4 regions of the Aquisalimonas sp. APHAB1-3 genome follow, and region 1 is predicted to be linked to each of the others. Evidence: predicted binding sites of a transcription regulator. Region 1 holds the regulator's gene; each other region holds the start of a gene.
What was found. The regulator sigma-54, encoded in region 1, starts transcription at its own class of promoters, with help from an activator protein. The targets are predictions, from matches to a motif close to TGGCANGNTNCNTGCTT.
Positions count from the first base shown of each region.

Region 2: the regulator sigma-54 is predicted to act here: its motif matches at 2,601-2,617, upstream of ACNSTU_RS04715 (ANTAR domain-containing response regulator).
Region 3: the regulator sigma-54 is predicted to act here: its motif matches at 1,697-1,713, upstream of ACNSTU_RS11820 (DUF3305 domain-containing protein).
Region 4: the regulator sigma-54 is predicted to act here: its motif matches at 1,551-1,567, upstream of ACNSTU_RS11110 (EDSAP-1 family PEP-CTERM protein).

Region 1 is NZ_JBLWFT010000009.1:27,068-31,253, forward strand. Features, by position in the region: gene ptsN (PTS IIA-like nitrogen regulatory protein PtsN) at 1-420, opposite strand, end outside; gene hpf (ribosome hibernation-promoting factor, HPF/YfiA family) at 499-837, opposite strand; gene ACNSTU_RS13040 (RNA polymerase factor sigma-54) at 886-2,466, opposite strand; gene lptB (LPS export ABC transporter ATP-binding protein) at 2,620-3,345, opposite strand; gene lptA (lipopolysaccharide transport periplasmic protein LptA) at 3,342-3,896, opposite strand; gene lptC (LPS export ABC transporter periplasmic protein LptC) at 3,880-4,186, opposite strand, start outside.
Region 2 is NZ_JBLWFT010000001.1:999,999-1,004,184, forward strand. Features, by position in the region: gene ACNSTU_RS04695 (undecaprenyl-diphosphate phosphatase) at 183-1,040, shown strand; gene ACNSTU_RS04700 (fluoride efflux transporter FluC) at 1,046-1,441, shown strand; gene crcB (fluoride efflux transporter CrcB) at 1,438-1,848, shown strand; gene ACNSTU_RS04710 (outer membrane beta-barrel protein) at 1,914-2,492, shown strand; gene ACNSTU_RS04715 (ANTAR domain-containing response regulator) at 2,671-3,246, shown strand; gene ACNSTU_RS04720 (CmpA/NrtA family ABC transporter substrate-binding protein) at 3,531-4,186, shown strand, end outside.
Region 3 is NZ_JBLWFT010000007.1:98,649-102,834, reverse strand. Features, by position in the region: gene ACNSTU_RS11830 (4Fe-4S binding protein) at 1-529, opposite strand, end outside; gene ACNSTU_RS11825 (DUF3306 domain-containing protein) at 526-1,116, opposite strand; gene ACNSTU_RS11820 (DUF3305 domain-containing protein) at 1,113-1,664, opposite strand; gene ACNSTU_RS11815 (DUF6494 family protein) at 1,904-2,119, opposite strand; gene glp (gephyrin-like molybdotransferase Glp) at 2,179-3,456, shown strand; gene moeB (molybdopterin-synthase adenylyltransferase MoeB) at 3,457-4,186, opposite strand, start outside.
Region 4 is NZ_JBLWFT010000006.1:133,115-137,300, forward strand. Features, by position in the region: gene ACNSTU_RS11105 (tetratricopeptide repeat protein) at 1-1,418, shown strand, start outside; gene ACNSTU_RS11110 (EDSAP-1 family PEP-CTERM protein) at 1,599-2,606, shown strand; gene ACNSTU_RS11115 (FAD-binding oxidoreductase) at 2,668-4,186, opposite strand, start outside.

The sequences.
Region 1 (4,186 bases):
GGCATCGCGGGCGTCGCGGAGCCTACGGCACAGGGGCTGGTCGCTGAACATTTCGGCGAGCCGGGCGAGAATCTGGAGGTGTTCGTCGGTGAAGTGCTCGGGTACAACCAAGGCGAACAGGAGATCGACGGGTTCGTTGTCGAAGGCGTCGAAATCGATGGCCTCGCTGGTGCGGATGAAGGCGGCGGTGGCCGAGTCATTGCCGTCCATGCGGGCGTGGGGCAAGGCGACGCCGTGACCGAGCCCGGTACTGCCGAGTTTCTCGCGGCTGATCAGCTTGTCGAAGATGGCGTTGGCCGGCAGGGCGGAGTCGGAGTCGGCCACCATATCGCTGAGGAGTTCCAGGCCCCGCTTCTTGCTGGTCACCTGGATGTCGCAGGCGATGCGCTCCGGTGTGATTAGGTCGGCAATCTTGATCATGCTTGTCCACGCAGGGTCGTGTCTGCGGATTCGGAAGTCGGCGGCGGTCCCTCGCTGGCGACCGCCGCTCCGCGCTGTTCAGTCCTCGTCACCCTCTCCCTGGGCCTTGGCCTGGGCGCCTTCGTTGCGCCGGTGGTCAGTGACCTTCTCCTTGTGCTTCTTCACCTGCCGGTCGAGCTTGTCGATCAGTCCGTCGATGGCAGCATACATGTCTTCGGCGCTGGCATCAGCGTAGAGCTTGGCGCCGCTGAGCAGCATGGTGGCCTCCGCCTTCTGACGCAGCTTCTCCACCGTCAGAATCACGTGGACGTTCACCACGTTGTCGAAGTGGCGCTCCAGCTTGTCCATCTTGGAATGCACGTAGTCGCGCAGTGCTTCAGTGAGATCCACATGGTGCCCGGTGATGTCGATCTGCATAGAGACTCCTCCCGAATGAGAGCCGGAAACGGCGAACCCCTTGTTGCCTCAGGCAATCCTTTTTCGTTCGTTCGACGAGGCAATGGACATGGATTCACGATACTTTGCCACTGTCCTTCGCGCCACATCGATTCCTTCATTTTTCAGGATTTCGGCCAGTTTGCTGTCACTGAGGGGCTTGCGGGCGTCCTCTTCGGCGATCAGCCGGCGAATCCGGGCGCGGATAGAGGTCGCCGAGCACTCCTGTCCATCCACGGTATGCACGTGGCTGGAGAAGAAGTACTTGAACTCGAACGTGCCGCGCGGCGTGTACATGTACTTCTGCGTGGTGATCCGGGAGATGGTGGACTCGTGCATCTCCACCTCTTCCGCCACCTCGCGCAGCACCAGCGGCTTCATGGCTTCCTCGCCCTGCTCCAGGAATTCCTGCTGGTGATTGACGATGCAGGTCGCGACCTTAAGGAGAGTCTCGTTGCGGCTCTTCAGGCTCTTGATGAACCAGCGCGCCTCCTGCAGATGCTGACGCATGGTGGCATTGTCGTTGCCCTGGTCGCCGCGCCGGACCAGGCCCGCGTAGTAACTGTTGACGCGGATCTTCGGTGACGCCTCGGGGTTGAGCTCCACCCGCCAGGCACCGCGCTCCTTGCGCACATAGACGTCGGGGACCACGTACTCGGCTGTGGGCGTGCCGATCTGGGAGCCGGGCCGAGGGTCCAGGGTGCGGACCAACTCCAGCACCTGGCCGAACTCTTCCTGGGTGACCTTGAGCTTGCGGGTGAGAGGCCCGAGCTGGCGGCTGCCGAGGAGGTCCAGGTGCTTGTCCACCAGCAGACGCGCTTCGGCGAGCCAGGGGGTGTCGTCCGGGAACTGTTCCAGCTGCACCAGCAGTGCTTCGCGCGGGTCCAGGGAGGCCACGCCCAGGGGGTCGAACCGCTGGATCAGGTGGCGGACGGCCTCCACCTCGTCAGGTTCGACCGGTTCGTCGCCGTCGGTCACCGATTCGCAGATCTCGTCCACGGTGACGCCGAGGTAGCCGTCGTCGCGCACGCCGTCGATGATGGCCTCGGCGATGGCCATGTCGCGCTCACTGAAATGGGAGAGTTGTGCCTGCCACAACAGGTGGTCATGCAGGCCGCCGCCATCGCCGGCGGTGCGATTCTCCCACGCCTCGCGCTGCTCATCGTCCCCGCCGGGGGCGCTGTATGCGGTGCTGCCGTCGTAGATGTCGTTCCAGTCGGAGTCCAGGGGCAGGTCGTCTGGGATGTCGCTCTGGTCGCTGGCTGACTTGTCTTCGGCGCCGTCGTGATCGTCCACCGTGTCGGCCACGTCCGGCGCGGTGTCGGTGTCCGTGGTGTCGCTGCCGGCGGACTCGCCGTCGCTGGTCGCGGCTTCCCCGTCGTGCTGCTCGGAGCCGGCGTCGTTACCGTCATCGCTGCGGTCGGTTTCGGTGACCGCCTCGTCGCCCTCGTCAAGCTCGTCGGCGGGCTCCAGCATCAGGTTGGAATCCAGCGCCTGCTGGATTTCCGTGCGCAGCTCCAGGGTCGACAGCTGCAGCAGCTTGATGGCCTGCTGGAGCTGCGGCGTCATGGTGAGCTGCTGACCGAGACGTAGCTGCAGCGACTGTTTCATTGGCGATGCCTCTCTCCTGCCGCCCCTCGGGCCGCGGGTCAGGCCAGGCCTGCATACGAGTGGGTTGATAACCCTATCGTAACTGACTCTGTCGCTGGTTAGAACATTGGCCCGATACTTGCGTGGGCTGAGCGAAAGTGCTACGGAGCGTGGTCACAGGCGGAAGTGTTCACCCAGGTACACCTCGCGGACCTGCCTGTTCGCCAGGACTTCCTCCGAACTGCCGCGAGCGATGACCTCGCCCTGGGCAAGGATGTAGGCGCGCTGGCAGATGCCGAGCGTCTCGCGCACGTTGTGGTCGGTGATCAGCACGCCGATCTCCCGGTCCGCCAGGTGGCGGATGATTTCCTGGATATCGAGCACGGAGATCGGGTCGACGCCGGCAAAGGGCTCGTCCAGCAGGATGAACTGCGGGTTGGCGGCCAGTGCCCGGGCGATCTCGACACGCCGGCGTTCGCCGCCGGAGAGACTGATGCCGTTCTGGTCGTGGAGGTGGCCGACGTTGAATTCGTCCAGCAGCTCCCGGGCGCGCTCCCGGCGCTGCTTGCGATTCAGTTCGGGGCGGGTCTCGAGGATGGCCAGCAGGTTGTCCATTACGGTGAGCTTGCGGAAGATCGATGCTTCCTGGGGCAGATACCCGACGCCGCGGCGGGCACGTATGTGCATGGGCAGGTCGGTGATGTCGTTGCCGTCCAGCTCGATGCGCCCGCCGTCGGCCTGTACCAGGCCGACCACCATGTAGAAGCATGTGGTCTTGCCTGCGCCGTTGGGGCCGAGCAGCCCGACCACCTCGCCGCTGGAGACTTCCAGTGATGCGCCGTGGACGACGGTCTTGCGGCGGTAGGTCTTCACCAGGTTCTCGGTGCGCAGCAGGCTCACTCGTCGTCTCCGTTGTCCTCGTCGTCGGGGAACAGCCGGATCTGCACGCGACGTCCGGTCTCGGGCTCACCCCGTGCATGCACCAGGTCGGCAACCACTTCATACTCGATGCGCTCGCCGGTGAACGTGTTCCGCCCCTGGGTCAGCCGCGCGCCCTCCAGCAGGATGACCCGTTCGGGCCCGGTGGCGTAGTACTCCATGCGCGGCGCTTCGGCCTCGATGGCGCGGCGGTCATCGCCACCGCGCTGGTTGTAGACGGCGGGTTCACCTTCCACCACCACATGGTCCAGGGCCTGGTTGCCACCGTCATCTTCCCGCAGGTGGACGGTCATGCGGTCCCCGGTAATGCGCCTCGGGCCGCGGGTGAGCACCACGTTGCCGGTGTACACGCTGACGCCGCGGGCGTTGTCGATCTCGGCGTTGTCCGCGTCCAGGTCGATGGGCTCGGCCTGGGCGCTGCCAATGCCGAGCAGGAACAGCAGGGCCGCAAGGAGCAGTGCCGGCCGCGTCTGTCTCCTGTTGCGGGCTGCAGGGTTACTCGGGTACGTCATAACGACCTCTCACCTCGGACAGCAGTTCCACCAGTTCCCGGTCGAGATACGCGCGCACGCCGACACCCTCGATACGCGCGCCATCGCGCCAGTAGACGGCATGACGGTCCGTTTCCGCGTACCGGCGCTCGGGTTCCAGGTGAACCTCGCTGGTATCCACGTTGGCGGGCAGGTTGTCGCTGCCGCCGGCGCGCCGAATCTCCACCTCACCCTGAAGGTGGACGTTCTCGACGTTGTTCGTGGCCCGGCCACGTTCCGCGCGCAGATGCCACGGTTCGCCGGACTCGACG
Region 2 (4,186 bases), on a different contig from region 1:
GGTTGTTCCCCTGGGGCCATAATCGCGCCGGGACACCCTCGGTTCGGCACCGCCGCCCTTCAGGACTTCCCCCGTTCTCCCGGCTCCGGTAGGCTCCGACCCGTACTCAGTATCCGGGTCGCGGCACCGCAATGGCGGCCAGGCGTCCGGACCACCCCCGACCGATTCAGAGGATGGCCTCAATGGCCCTTTACATCGTCGTGCTGCTCGGCATTGTCCAGGGCGCGTTCATGTTTCTGCCGGTCAGCTCCACGGCACACCTGGTTCTCACACAGCACTGGCTGATCGCCCAGGGTGCCGACATCCCCGCCCCCGACAGCGCCGAGATGATCCTGTTCGATCTGGTGGTGCATGTGGGCACACTCATCTCCATTTGTATCGTCTTCCGGCGCAGTCTCTTTAGGCTGATTCGTGATGGCCTTGTCGGTCTGGCACGGATGCGCCATCAGTACCGTCCGTTGCCGCTGACGATCCGCCTGGCCCTGCTGTGTGCTCTGTCGGTTCTGGCCACCGGGATCATCGGCATCACCTTCAAACTCTTTTTCGAAGCAGTGTTCGCCCGCCCGGCGATGATCGCCGGCACCCTTACACTAACAGGGCTGCTGCTGTGGATTACCGACCGCCTGCCGCCGCGTCCCCGCGGCCTCCGGCAGATCCGGGTGGGCACGGCGCTCGGCATCGGCGCCGCCCAGGGCCTGGCACTCATCCCGGGGATCAGTCGCAGTGGCATTACCATTGCCGCATCGCTGCTGTTCGGCCTGAAGCGGCGATGGGCGGCTGAGTACAGTTTCTTTCTCGCCATCCCCACGATCCTCGCGGCAACCCTGGTACAGGCCCTGGAACTCCAGACCGCCGGCGGCACGGCACAGCTCGGGTGGGTGGACATGGTGATCGGGCTGATCGTGGCGGCCGCTGTGGGCACCGGCGCCCTCTACCTGGTGGTCAGACTGCTGTACAAGGCGAAGCTGCGGATCTTCTCCTGGTACCTCTGGCTGCTTGCCATACTGGTGGGCTTCGGCCTGATTCCCCTGGGATACTGAGACTCATGGGCACACTAATCTCCTACGCCGCCATCGCCGCAGGAGGCGCCGCAGGTGGAGCACTGCGCTACCTGATCGGAACCGCTGTGGACCGTCGCACGGGAAGCACGTTTCCCTGGGGAACCTGGATCGTGAACGTCAGCGGATCGTTACTGCTGGGCGTGCTGGCAGGCCTCGTTCTGCGCCTAGGCTGGCCAGGCGAGACATGGGCGGCCGCCTTGATGATCGGCCTGTGCGGCAGCTACACCACCGTGTCGTCATTCAGCCTTCAGAGCATCGGTCTGGTCCGGGACCGGCAAGGGCTCAAGAGCGCGGCGTACGTGATCTCGTCACTGCTGGCCTGCCTACTGGCCGCAGCGCTCGGCCTCGCGCTGACCGCCGGGGGGTTAACTGCGCCATGACCCTGCGGGACTGTCTCGCCGTCGCAGTTGGCAGTTCGATCGGCGCCGTGCTCCGTCATGGGGTTTCCGACCTCTACGGCATGATCGGCGCCCTGGATTTTCCCTGGGACACACTCATGGCCAACGTGATCGGCTCACTGCTGATCGGCTGGCTGGCTGCTCTCACCGCCCCGGACGGACCACGCCCCCTGAACGCCAGGGTCAGGTTATTTCTTATGGGCGGTATCTGCGGCGGATTCACCACCTTCTCGGTGTTCAGCCTGGAGTCCGTCGCACTGATGGCCAGCGGTGCTTGGGGGCTAGCAGCACTGAACGTCTCGACCACCCTCGCACTGTGCCTGTTGCTGACGTGGGTGGGCTACAGCCTGGCCCAGCGCATGACGCAACGGGACGTCGCCAGACGGTGACAGCAATACGCCGTTTGGGGAACGTGCCATCATTTCCGTTGAATTCTTCCAACGGGAGTCAACCGATGAAAAGGCTATCCGCGCTGACGGCTGCAGCCATTCTGTTGCCCGCCACTGCCGGCGCAGCGAACCTCAGCTACAACCACATTGAGGGCGGACTGAATTGGGCGGATCCGCCGAGCCGGTTCGGGGATAGCGACTTTGGCCTGCTGATCCGTGGCCAGGGTTACCTGAACGACACCATCTTCGCGCGGGGTCAGTTCCAGAGTCACCGCTTTGATGTGGACACCCCGCCCGGGACGTCCAGCACCACCATCAGCCGCGACGTCCTCTGGGGCGGCGTCGGATTCCGCGTACCCACGCAGCAACGCGACCTCGACATCTACGGCGCACTGGACCTGGGTTACGATTTCGGCGATCAGGATGACCCCGGATTCCGGCTCGAGGGCGGTGCCCGGGCCTATCTCGACCCGGGCTGGGACACCACCGCCGGGATCCGGCTGTGGCGCTTCAACGATGCGAGCAGCAACGTGCAGGTCTTCGGCAGCGGCTACTACGAGGTGGCGCCACAGCTCTCCCTGGGTGGCGAACTTGCCGTCGGCGATTTCGACGAGATCCTGTTCGGCGCACGCTACACGTTCTGACCCGATTCCAGTGCCATGTTGGTGCATGTGAGCCATGCGTGCACCAACATGGCACGGCCCCATGCCCTATCCTGCGTGCAACTCCCTGATTCTCCCCTGCCACAGTCAAGGCACGGTGCTTGCTTCCTGTTTACCGGCGTGTTCCCGGAAATCCGAGGTACAACCTCAGGAGTAAGCAATGGCAACACGAGTCATGCTCGTTGACGAATACCCGGACCGGGCCGTCTGGCTCGGGGACGCCCTGAACGATGCCGGCTATGAAGTGGCCTGCACCGTAAAGGCTCACGAAGACCTCTACCAGCGCGTGCTGGATGTCCAGCCCGATGTGGTCATTGTTGAGGCCCGCTCGGGACGGCGGGACATTCTGGAAGGCTTGGGGACACGGAATTCGCCCTACCCGAAACCGGTGGTGCTGTTCACCGAACACAGCGACCCGGAGCTGATGCAGGCGGCCACTGCCGCGGGGGTGAGCCCCTATGTGGTGGGAGGCCTCTCAGCGGAGGGCGTGCGCTCCATCATCAACGTGGCCATCAACCAGTTCCATCAGTACGAGCAACTGCGGCATGAACTGGTGGACGCGCGCACCCGACTGGAGCACCAGCGCCAGATGGAACAGGCCAAGTGTTTTCTCATGGAACGCGACGGCATCAGCGAGAATGACGCCTACCATATGCTGCGGCGAACGGCCATGGAGCGCGCCCGACCCATCAGCGATATTGCCCGCGCCTTCCTGCGCGCCAACGGACGCGCCTGACTGACCACCAACCGCGCCGTGCCGGTGCACACCGCCCCACAACAGTGCACCGGCACCGCCACACCCCCTCGGGAAACCGAAAAAAAAGACGTTAACTCAGACTTTTACTAACATGGCACGAGTCATGCATTACTTTCTCTGACACGCGCGAATCCGGCTCAACCGCGAGCAGCGGTTCCCAACGGCGGGACGTCAGCCGGATTCGCCAACCTGAACCTGGCAAGGGCGCCTACCACCAACCCCGGTGGGGCGCCTTTTTTTGTTGCGACAACGAGGGCGATGCGATGACCAACAAATCACTCGGCGACCCGTTCGACCCGAACAGCGACCTGCGCCACAGCGCGGGATGCACGTGCAGCACGTGTCATGATCACGGCCATGAGGCCACCGCCGGCGACGACCTGCACGCGCTGGCGTCGCCCCACGAACAAGGCGGTGCCCCCGCAGATCGCGAGGCGCTCATGGACCGCCTGATCGAGAGTGCGGTGGTCCGGGCGCTGTTCGGCCACCACGACCCCAGCCGTCGGCAGGTTCTGCAGATGATGGGGGCCGGCACCTTCGCCGCCGCCCTCGGGTCCATGTTCCCTCTCGAGGCGGCGAAGGCGCTGCTCAAGGACGATCTGGGGACGCCGGAGAAACGCGACCTGAGCATCGGCTTTATCCCGATCACCTGCGCCACGCCAATCATCATGGCGCACCCCATGGGGTTCTACGAGCGCTACGGACTGAATGTGGACGTCCGGCGTGAAGCGGGTTGGGCCGTCGTCCGTGACAACTCCATGAACATGGAGCACGACGCCGCACACATGCTCACCCCCATGCCGCTCGCCATCACCATGGGGGCCGGTTCCAGCTCCATGCCCTTCCTGATGCCGGCGGTGGAGAACATCAACGGCCAGGCGATCACCTTGCGCATGGACCACAAGGACAAGCGCGACCC
Region 3 (4,186 bases), on a different contig from region 1:
TCTCGGGGATTTCGGCAAGCGCCCGCTCCAGGGCGTCCGCGTCGCCGGCCGGTGCGTAGTAGCCGAATGGTGGCAGATCCATCTGCAACGCCGGCTCCCGGCGCAGATCCAGGACCAGGTCGAACCAGGGGTGATCGTCGTTGTTGAGGTCCGCCGCGCGCAGCGACTCACCACGCGGCGTTTCCAGCTGTGCATCAAAATGCCCCAGATGGCCAGCAACGCTGGCCGGTTCGCCGTGGAGCACGGTCACGCGGTGCTGATCGGCCTTCGCCGCTGCCGCATCCTCCGGCAACGCCCCTTCGTGGGCACTGGTGGCCATGATCGTGCACGTGAGCGACTCACGCAGGCGCGCGGCGCACTCCAGCGCATCGAGCTCCGCACCGATGAGCAGCAGGTGGCCCGCCGAGCGGTAACCCACCAGCGAGGTCGCACCCACTTCCACGACAGCACCCGCCTGCAGGGCCGCGTCGCGCGCAGCCCCGGAAGCGGGCAAAGCCATGTCGGCATATACGTTCAGATAATCAGTCATCGGTCCTCGTGGTCCGTGATCGGCTCATGGCCGTCGGCACCCGTCGCGGTGCCAGCGGCCGCCCGGTCCGCGTCTGCCAGCTCGACGCCCTCGTCGGCAGCCGTCATTTCGTCGTCCATGGCATCCGCCAGTTTCTGGCGTGCCCGTTCCGCCTCGCGTGCAATGGCGCGCTTCCAGTCATGGGGCACCACATCGCCCATGGGCGTCCAGGTGGTGTAGTCCTCGGCGTACTCCGCGCACAGTGAAATCTTGTTGAACTTCGAGGAACGGAACAGCGTCCGCAACGCCTTGCGCCGCAGATCGGGGCTGATGTTCCGCGCCATGAACATGCTCACGTCAGAGTCCTGGTTCAGCGACTCCAGCGGCGGCATGTCGTCGTCTGTCAGTTCGTCGTAGGGCTTGCCGGTGCGCTCGTCGATCCGCACCGGCGCGTCGTGGTTTTCCTCGGCAGCGCTCGCGGTGGCGTCCTCGACGACCGGGCGCTCCGGCTCGTCGGCAAGGACCTCCCCCTGTCGCCGGCTCGCCTTGCGGCGCGACCACCGATCGAAGAACCCGGCTTCGGATTCCTGCTGCTCCCGCTCGCTCACGTCTGCCCTCCGGACTCGGCCTGATCGCCCACCTCGGCGTCGTAAAGCGCCTTGCTGCGCTTCTTGCCACGCCCCTTGCCACCCTTGCGGCGTGGCTCGTAGTGCTTGAGCACAAACCCTTCGACCCAGCGGTAGACCTCCGCGGGCATCATGGTCCGCATCACGGTCTCACCGGCGTCACGCAGTTCGGTCGCATCCAGATTCTGCGCCTCGTCCAGACTGACCGTCAGGCGTTCGGGCACGAAACCATTCGCCCCGGAGCGCCCGATCACGAACACCGACGGCGAGTCGCCGCGGATATTCAGGTAGTACGCCTCTGCCTGCGCCCTGCGCAACTGCAGATGGTAGCCCGACCACATGTAGAGGCTGCCGTCGTCTGCGGAGCGGATGCAGGTCGACTGCCGCCGCTCCGCGGCAAACCGCTTCCCCACGACCACGCCGTTCACCTCTGCACGCCCCGAGGCGGTCTGCGCGATAATGACGGCCGCGGGAAGCACGGCATTGTCATCCCAGCCATCCCCTTTCGTCGTGGACCCGACCTGCTGCACCAGCCACCTCACATTGACGTTTACGACAAGGGCAGCAAGAAAGGTGCCACGAATGCCCCGCACGCCTGAAACCGGCTGTTTCACCCGCCCGGCCGCCACAGCCGGGGCTTTCCCGATGGAGCGGCAGGAAAGCGAGTCGGGGCGAACCGTCCACCGCTGGACACACCGGGACACAATGCACCATGCGGCGCTGCATCAATGCGTCGTTTTATCACAACGCCCCACGGCCCGCCCCGTTGCTATTCGGCGTCGAGATCCAGTTCGCCACTGATCGTGTGGCTGATGTCCAGCCCATCCACCTCCAGGGTCATGCGCACGGACAGCGTCTCGTCCCCGTTCAGAGCACCTTTCTCCAGTGCTGCCCCCAGGGCGCGCTCGATCTCCTGCTGCGAGGTCACGCCGAACTGCTTGAGGCATTTGCGAATCTGCATATTCAGGGCATCATCGTTCATCATCTACTCCGTCATGTTCAGGGCCGAAGCGGCCACAGATAACCGTCAAACACGTGGGCATCATGACTGAAAGCGGAAACCCGATCCAAAACGACCCCTCCTGCCACAGCGATCATGACCCGCAGTCGCTGCCGGTCACCGCGGCCTGGGAGCGCATCCGCACCGATCTCGCTCCGGTACGCGGAATCGAACGGGTCAGCACGCGGCTGGCACTGGGTCGTGTGCTGGCGGAGCCGGTGACATCCGGCATCGACGTGCCGGCGCACGACAACGCCGCCATGGACGGTTACGCCATCCGGGGCAATGACATCCCCGGCAGCGGCAACGCCACCCTGCGCTGCGTCGGCACGGTCATGGCGGGTCATACACTGGACGGCCACCTTCAGTCCGGTGAGTGCGCACGTATCATGACCGGCGCCCCGATGCCGGCCGGGGCGGACACCGTCATCATGCAGGAGAACGTCCACCGCGACGGCGACCAGGTGGTGATCACCGCCGACGAAAAGGCCGGACAGAACGTGCGCCCCGCAGGTGAGGATCTGCGCCAGGGCGAGATCGTGCTTGCCGCCGGCCAGCGGGTCGGCACCGCGGAGCTGGGCATGCTCGGCAGCCTCGGGCTGGTGGAGGTTCCGGTGTACCGGCGCCTGCGCGTGGCATTCTTTTCCACGGGTGACGAGCTGTGCACGGCGGGATCGTCGCTCGGACCCGGCCAGATCTACGACAGCAACCGTTACACCCTGTACGCGGCGCTCCAGGCCCTGGGCGCGGAGGCCACCGACATGGGCGTGATCTCCGACGACCCGGACACCATGGAGAAAGCCTTCGCCGACGCGGCGTCCTTCGCCGACGCCATCATCACGTCGGGCGGGGTCTCGGTGGGCGAAGCCGACTTCGTCAAGACGATCATGAACCGGCTCGGCCAGGTGGGATTCTGGAAGATCGCCATGCGCCCCGGGCGGCCGCTGGCGTTCGGCACCATCGGGGAGGCGCGCTTCTTCGGCCTCCCCGGCAATCCTGTGTCGGTGGTGGCGACCTGGTATCAGTTCGTGCAGCCGGCGCTGCGCCGCATGATGGGTGAGGATCCCGAACCGCCCACGACCTTCCGCGTACGCACGGCCACGGATCTGCGCAAGCGGCCCGGGCGCACCGAGTTCCAGCGCGGCATCCTGCAACGCGATGACGCCGGCGAGTTGGTCGTCACCACCACCGGCAGCCAGGGCTCCGGCATCCTGCGCTCGGTCAGCCTGGCGGACTGTTTCATCGTGCTGCCCCACGACAGCGGGGACGTGGCAGCCGGCACCATGGTCGACGTGCAGCCATTCCACGGCGTTATGGGGTGATCAGCTGCCGGTGCAGAAGGCCTGGTAGTCCACATAGCCGGGGAATTGCACGCCGTCGCCACAGTAGGCACAGCCGGTATCGCGTTCGACCCGCAGTTCATGGAAGCGCGCGGCCAGGGCATCGTAGTGCAGCAGCCGCCCCACCAGCGGGTCGCCAATGCCGAGCAGCAGCTTGATCGTCTCCACCGACTGCATCAGCCCGACCACACCGGGCAACACCCCGAGCACGCCGGCTTCCGCGCACGACGGCGCCAGCTCGGGTGGTGGCGGCTCCGGGAACAGGCAGCGGTAGCAGGGGCCCGGCGCCTCCGGCCGCCCCGGCCAGAAGACCGTCACCTGACCCTCGAACCGGTACACCGCCCCGTGCACATTAGGGAGGCCGAGCTTCACGCACGCGTCGTTGATGAGGTAGCGCGAGGGGAAATTGTCGGTGCCATCGACGATGACGTCGTAACCGCTGAACAGGTCCTCCACGTTGCCGGACTCGAGATGCACCTCGTGCCCGACCACCGTCACCGAGCTGTTCAGGTGGCGGATGGCCTCGCGGGCAGACTCAACCTTGGAGAGGCCCACCCGCTCCTCGCTGTGGATGATCTGGCGCTGAAGGTTGCTGCGGTCGACCACGTCGTGATCGACGATGCCGATGGTGCCCACACCAGCGGCCGCAAGATACAGCGCCGCCGGGGAACCAAGCCCGCCGGCCCCCACCAGCAGCACCTTGCTGTCCAGC
Region 4 (4,186 bases), on a different contig from region 1:
ACGAGCAGGCGCGGGACCAGGCGGAGACCCTCATCGAGTCCTATCCTGACGTCGCCCAGCTCTACAATCTCAAGGCCGGGGCGTATCTGGCGATGGGAGAACTTCAGTCAGGGGTGGACGCCCTGGCGCAGGCGCTGGAGGTGGAGCCGGGCAACTACTCTGCGGTCAGCAATCTGGGGCAGTTGCTGTTGCGGGCGGATCGCCGCGACGATGCACTCAGGCTGTATCGCCAGGCGCATGAGGCCAACCCGGATCACCTGGAAATGCACCTGACGCTTGCCCGGCTGGAACATGAGGCGGGCAACACCGAGCGGTCGAACGAACTGGTTGCCGACGCTGTGGAGCGGCACCCGGACGCCGTCGAGCCGCGCATGATTCACGCACGTCGGCTGGTTGCGGATGGTGATGCCCGGGCGGCGCTGGAGGCAATCGAGCCGCTTCTCGAGGAACACGGCGACGATGAGCAGATCCTGCTCGTGCAGGCTGATGCTCACGAGGCTCTCGGGGAGCACGAGGCGGCCATTGAGGCATGGAGCCGGCTGGTGGAGCGTCACCCGGACAATGCTGAGCTGCGGACGGGCCTGGCCCGGAGCCAGGCCCGCATGGGCGATACGGATGCCGCTATCGACAGTCTTCATGCTGCCATCGAGGGGGCGCCCGACAAGGCCGAGCCCCGCGTGCTGCTGATTCATGTGCTGTTGAACGCTGACGATGCAGCAGCCGCGGAGGCCGCCTACCAGGACCTCATCAGCACAGTCGGCGAGAGCAGCGAGCGGCTTCAGCACGGCGCGACGGTCGCGTTCGCCGACGATCGCCCCGACGACGCCCTGCAACGGCTGCAGCGAGCGCAGGAGACCAACCCCTCCGAGCAGGGCGCCCTGACGCTTGCCCAGGGCTATCAGCAGGCAGGCCGTCAGGATGACGCGCACGAGGTGCTCGAGGACTGGTACCGGGAGGTTGACGGCGGCATGAGCATGACCGGGCGTCACCTCCTGGCCGCGCTAAGGCTGGAAGTCGATGACACGCCCGGAGCAATCGAGCTGTACGAGGACATGCTCGCGGAGGACCCGGACGACCCCGTGATGCTCAACAATCTCGCCTGGGCGCTGCGCGAGAGCGACCCGAAGCGAGCCGTCACGCTGGCGGAGCGGGCTGCCGGTATCGCCCCGGGCATGGCGGATATCGACCACACGTTGGCGGTTGCGCTGCACCAGGCGGGCGATCACCGGCGGGCGCTCGAACTCATGGAGGAGGTGGTCGGTCGCGACGATCGGCCGACCTACCGGCTGGAGCTGGCCGAGTTCTATCTGCAAGCGGGTGACGATGCGAAGGCGGAGCCACTGCTTCGGGGCCTGGCTGATGCCGATTTCGATGGGGTGGACAGGGCGAACACGCTGTTGGAGTCGCTGGCCCAGTGAACAGCTGCACGACTAGTAGTGTGTCGGTGGCCGACGGATCAGAAGGCCCGGGTGTTGACCGGCTTTACATGATTGTCACCGAGGTGCGGTGGGGTAATCGTAAAACCTTGATATATTCGGTTAATTAAGGGTTGGCATCGTGTATGCATTCTCCTTGCTAGCGCAGACTGACATCACACCTTGGAGGACGTCGCGCAACCACGATGGGTAATGGAGATCACGGATATGCTTGCCTCAAAAAGACTCGGTATTTCAATGGTGACCGCCCTGGCTCTGGGGGTTGGCGGTATCGGCGCCGCCCACGCCAGTGCGATGACCTATTCCCAGCTGTCGATTTTCGGTTTCCAGGTGTTCAAGTCGGATGGCACCACCCAGTGGGACGTCAGCGACTTCGATAACCTGGCGGTTGGTAACTCGGGCAGCACGAGTGCCTCCCTGAACAGTATTCCGGGGTCGGATGGTGATTCCATCTCGCCGACCTCAGGTCCGGTTGACCCGGCCCAGGCCTGCCAGGGAGCCGATTGTGGAGGTATTCCCCAGAATACGTTCGAACAACAGCCTTCCGGGCAACACTTTTCACGAGGTGACGCCCGCCTGGAGGGTGCGCTAATCACCGGGCTGGAAGGCCCGTCGGAAGTGACCGCGGATACGGTGAGTGAAATCCAGCTGTCGCGGAGTGATGGTGGTACGGCCAGTGCGAACCTCGGGACGAACACCGAATTCCGCTTCATGCTGAACGAGGAGAACAGTGGTGAAGCTCTCGACTTCCAGTTCTCCGCCGTGAAGCTGATGGAAGCCATGCTCGGTGAGCCCGAAGGCTCTGTGTTCGTGGATCAGACCTTCCGGATCTCGATTCGGGACGAGGATGCCGGTCAGACGATCTTCGCCTTCTCACCGGATGGTAGTGGCGCTCGGGGGATCACTGGCGGTCAAGCCCTGACAGACGAATGCAACCTGAACGACGAGTTCGGTCGCACCAACAACCCGGGTACGTCTGACGCCACATGCTCCGGCAACTTCCGGGCTGTGACGAACGAGCTCATGTCCGGCACGAACTACAGCTTGAACATCTCGCACAACGCCTTTACGAGTGCGAGTGTCCAGGTGCCGGAGCCGGGTACACTGGCGCTGTTTGGCCTTGGCCTGCTGGGTGTTGGGGCAGCCGGTCTGCGTCGCCGTCGCAGCTGATAGGGACGACTAACGGACCAGGAATCGCCGGAGTGTTTCTCCGGCGATTTTTTCGTTTGTTCTAGTAACGGCCGGGGGCCATGACCCCCTTGGGGTCCAGCGCCTGCTTGATCCGCCGCACGGTCGCCCAGTAGCTGTCGTCCCCCGGGTTCAGGGACGTCATGGCCTGCGGGCCGACCCGGTAGGGCGGATAGCCGGCGCGCATGACCGCTTCCAGTAACGCATCGTGACAGGCCCGGGCGCGACGGACCTCGCCCGGGTCTTCCTTGTCGTACGAGACAGTGATGACGCCGCCGAGGGCGCGGTCTGTCACGGTGTTCAGTGTGAGCAGCAGATCGAAGTCGTATTCCGTCATGATCGGTTCGATGGTGTCATGCAGCTTTACAGCGTCCTCGCCGCGCATGGGGATGACCGGCGAGACCCAGTACATGCCGCAGTTGTCGGCAGCCGGATTGGCCTGCTGCGGGAAGTGTTCCGGCAGCCCGCCACGGCGCTTCCAGTACGCCCCGGCGAGAAAGCGCCGGCTGGGGATGCCCTTGTTCATGTCGAACAGTGCCCTGGCCGTCTCCACCGTGGCCTGCAGGCGCTGACCCCAGCCGGTTCCCCTGAAGGCGCGCGCGACCTTGTAGCCCATGTCCAGTTTGCCTTCGGAGAGAAAGCGCAGCCGCCAGCCCGGTCGCCGGAGCGCGCGGCGTAGCGCTTGCCGGGCCGCATTCACCTGCGGCCGCGATCCCGTCAGTGCACCCGAGATGGTCCAGGCGCCCAGCCCCGCCTCCCGGCGCATCTGCCGCCGCAGATCGGCGGGAAGCCGCCCGGCGCCGCCCGTCCGGTCGCGCGGAAACGGTCCGCCGCTCGAGAGCAGGCGCAGATCGTTGCCTACGTGCACGATGCTGCGCAGCGTCCCGTCCAGCCGGAGCTTGCGCAGGGTGTCCACGGCTGCGGCAAGGTCGTCGTCCGCGTCGATCATGCAGATGAAGTGCACTGTGTGTTCCGGCTCCGGCATGAGCCACAGGCCCATGCGGGTGGTTATGCCCAGCCCCGACTGCGTGAACAGCCCGTCCAGATAGGGGCCGACGCCGTAGGGGAACAGGTGGGTGGCCTGGGCGTTGTCGTAGTGCCCGAAGCCGGTTTTCAGCAGTTCGCCGTTCGGCAGCACGATCTCCAGTCCGGAGATCGTCTGCATGCGGTTGCCGTAGGCGGAGTGCCCGTAGCCCCGCTCCATGATGTTGCCCACCAGGCTGGTGTCCGGGCCCGCGCCGGTGCAGTCCATGATCAGCGGGATACCGTGATCGCGCAGATAGCTGGAGAGCTGCCCCTGTGTGACGCCGGGTTCGATGACCGCATACGCCAGGGTCTCGTCCACGTGCAGGATGCGGTCCATGCGCGAGAGATCGACGATCACCTGACCGTCATGAACCGCGCAGGCATCGCCATAGCCCCAGTTGCGGCCGCGGCTGATCGGGTAAAGGGGCAGGCCGTGAGCGGCGGCGATGCGAGCCACCTCCTGCACCTCCGGGGTGGTCCCGGGGCGGAGCACAGCCAGTGGCACGGTGCCGCAGTCTGACGTGCTGTGCAGGTAT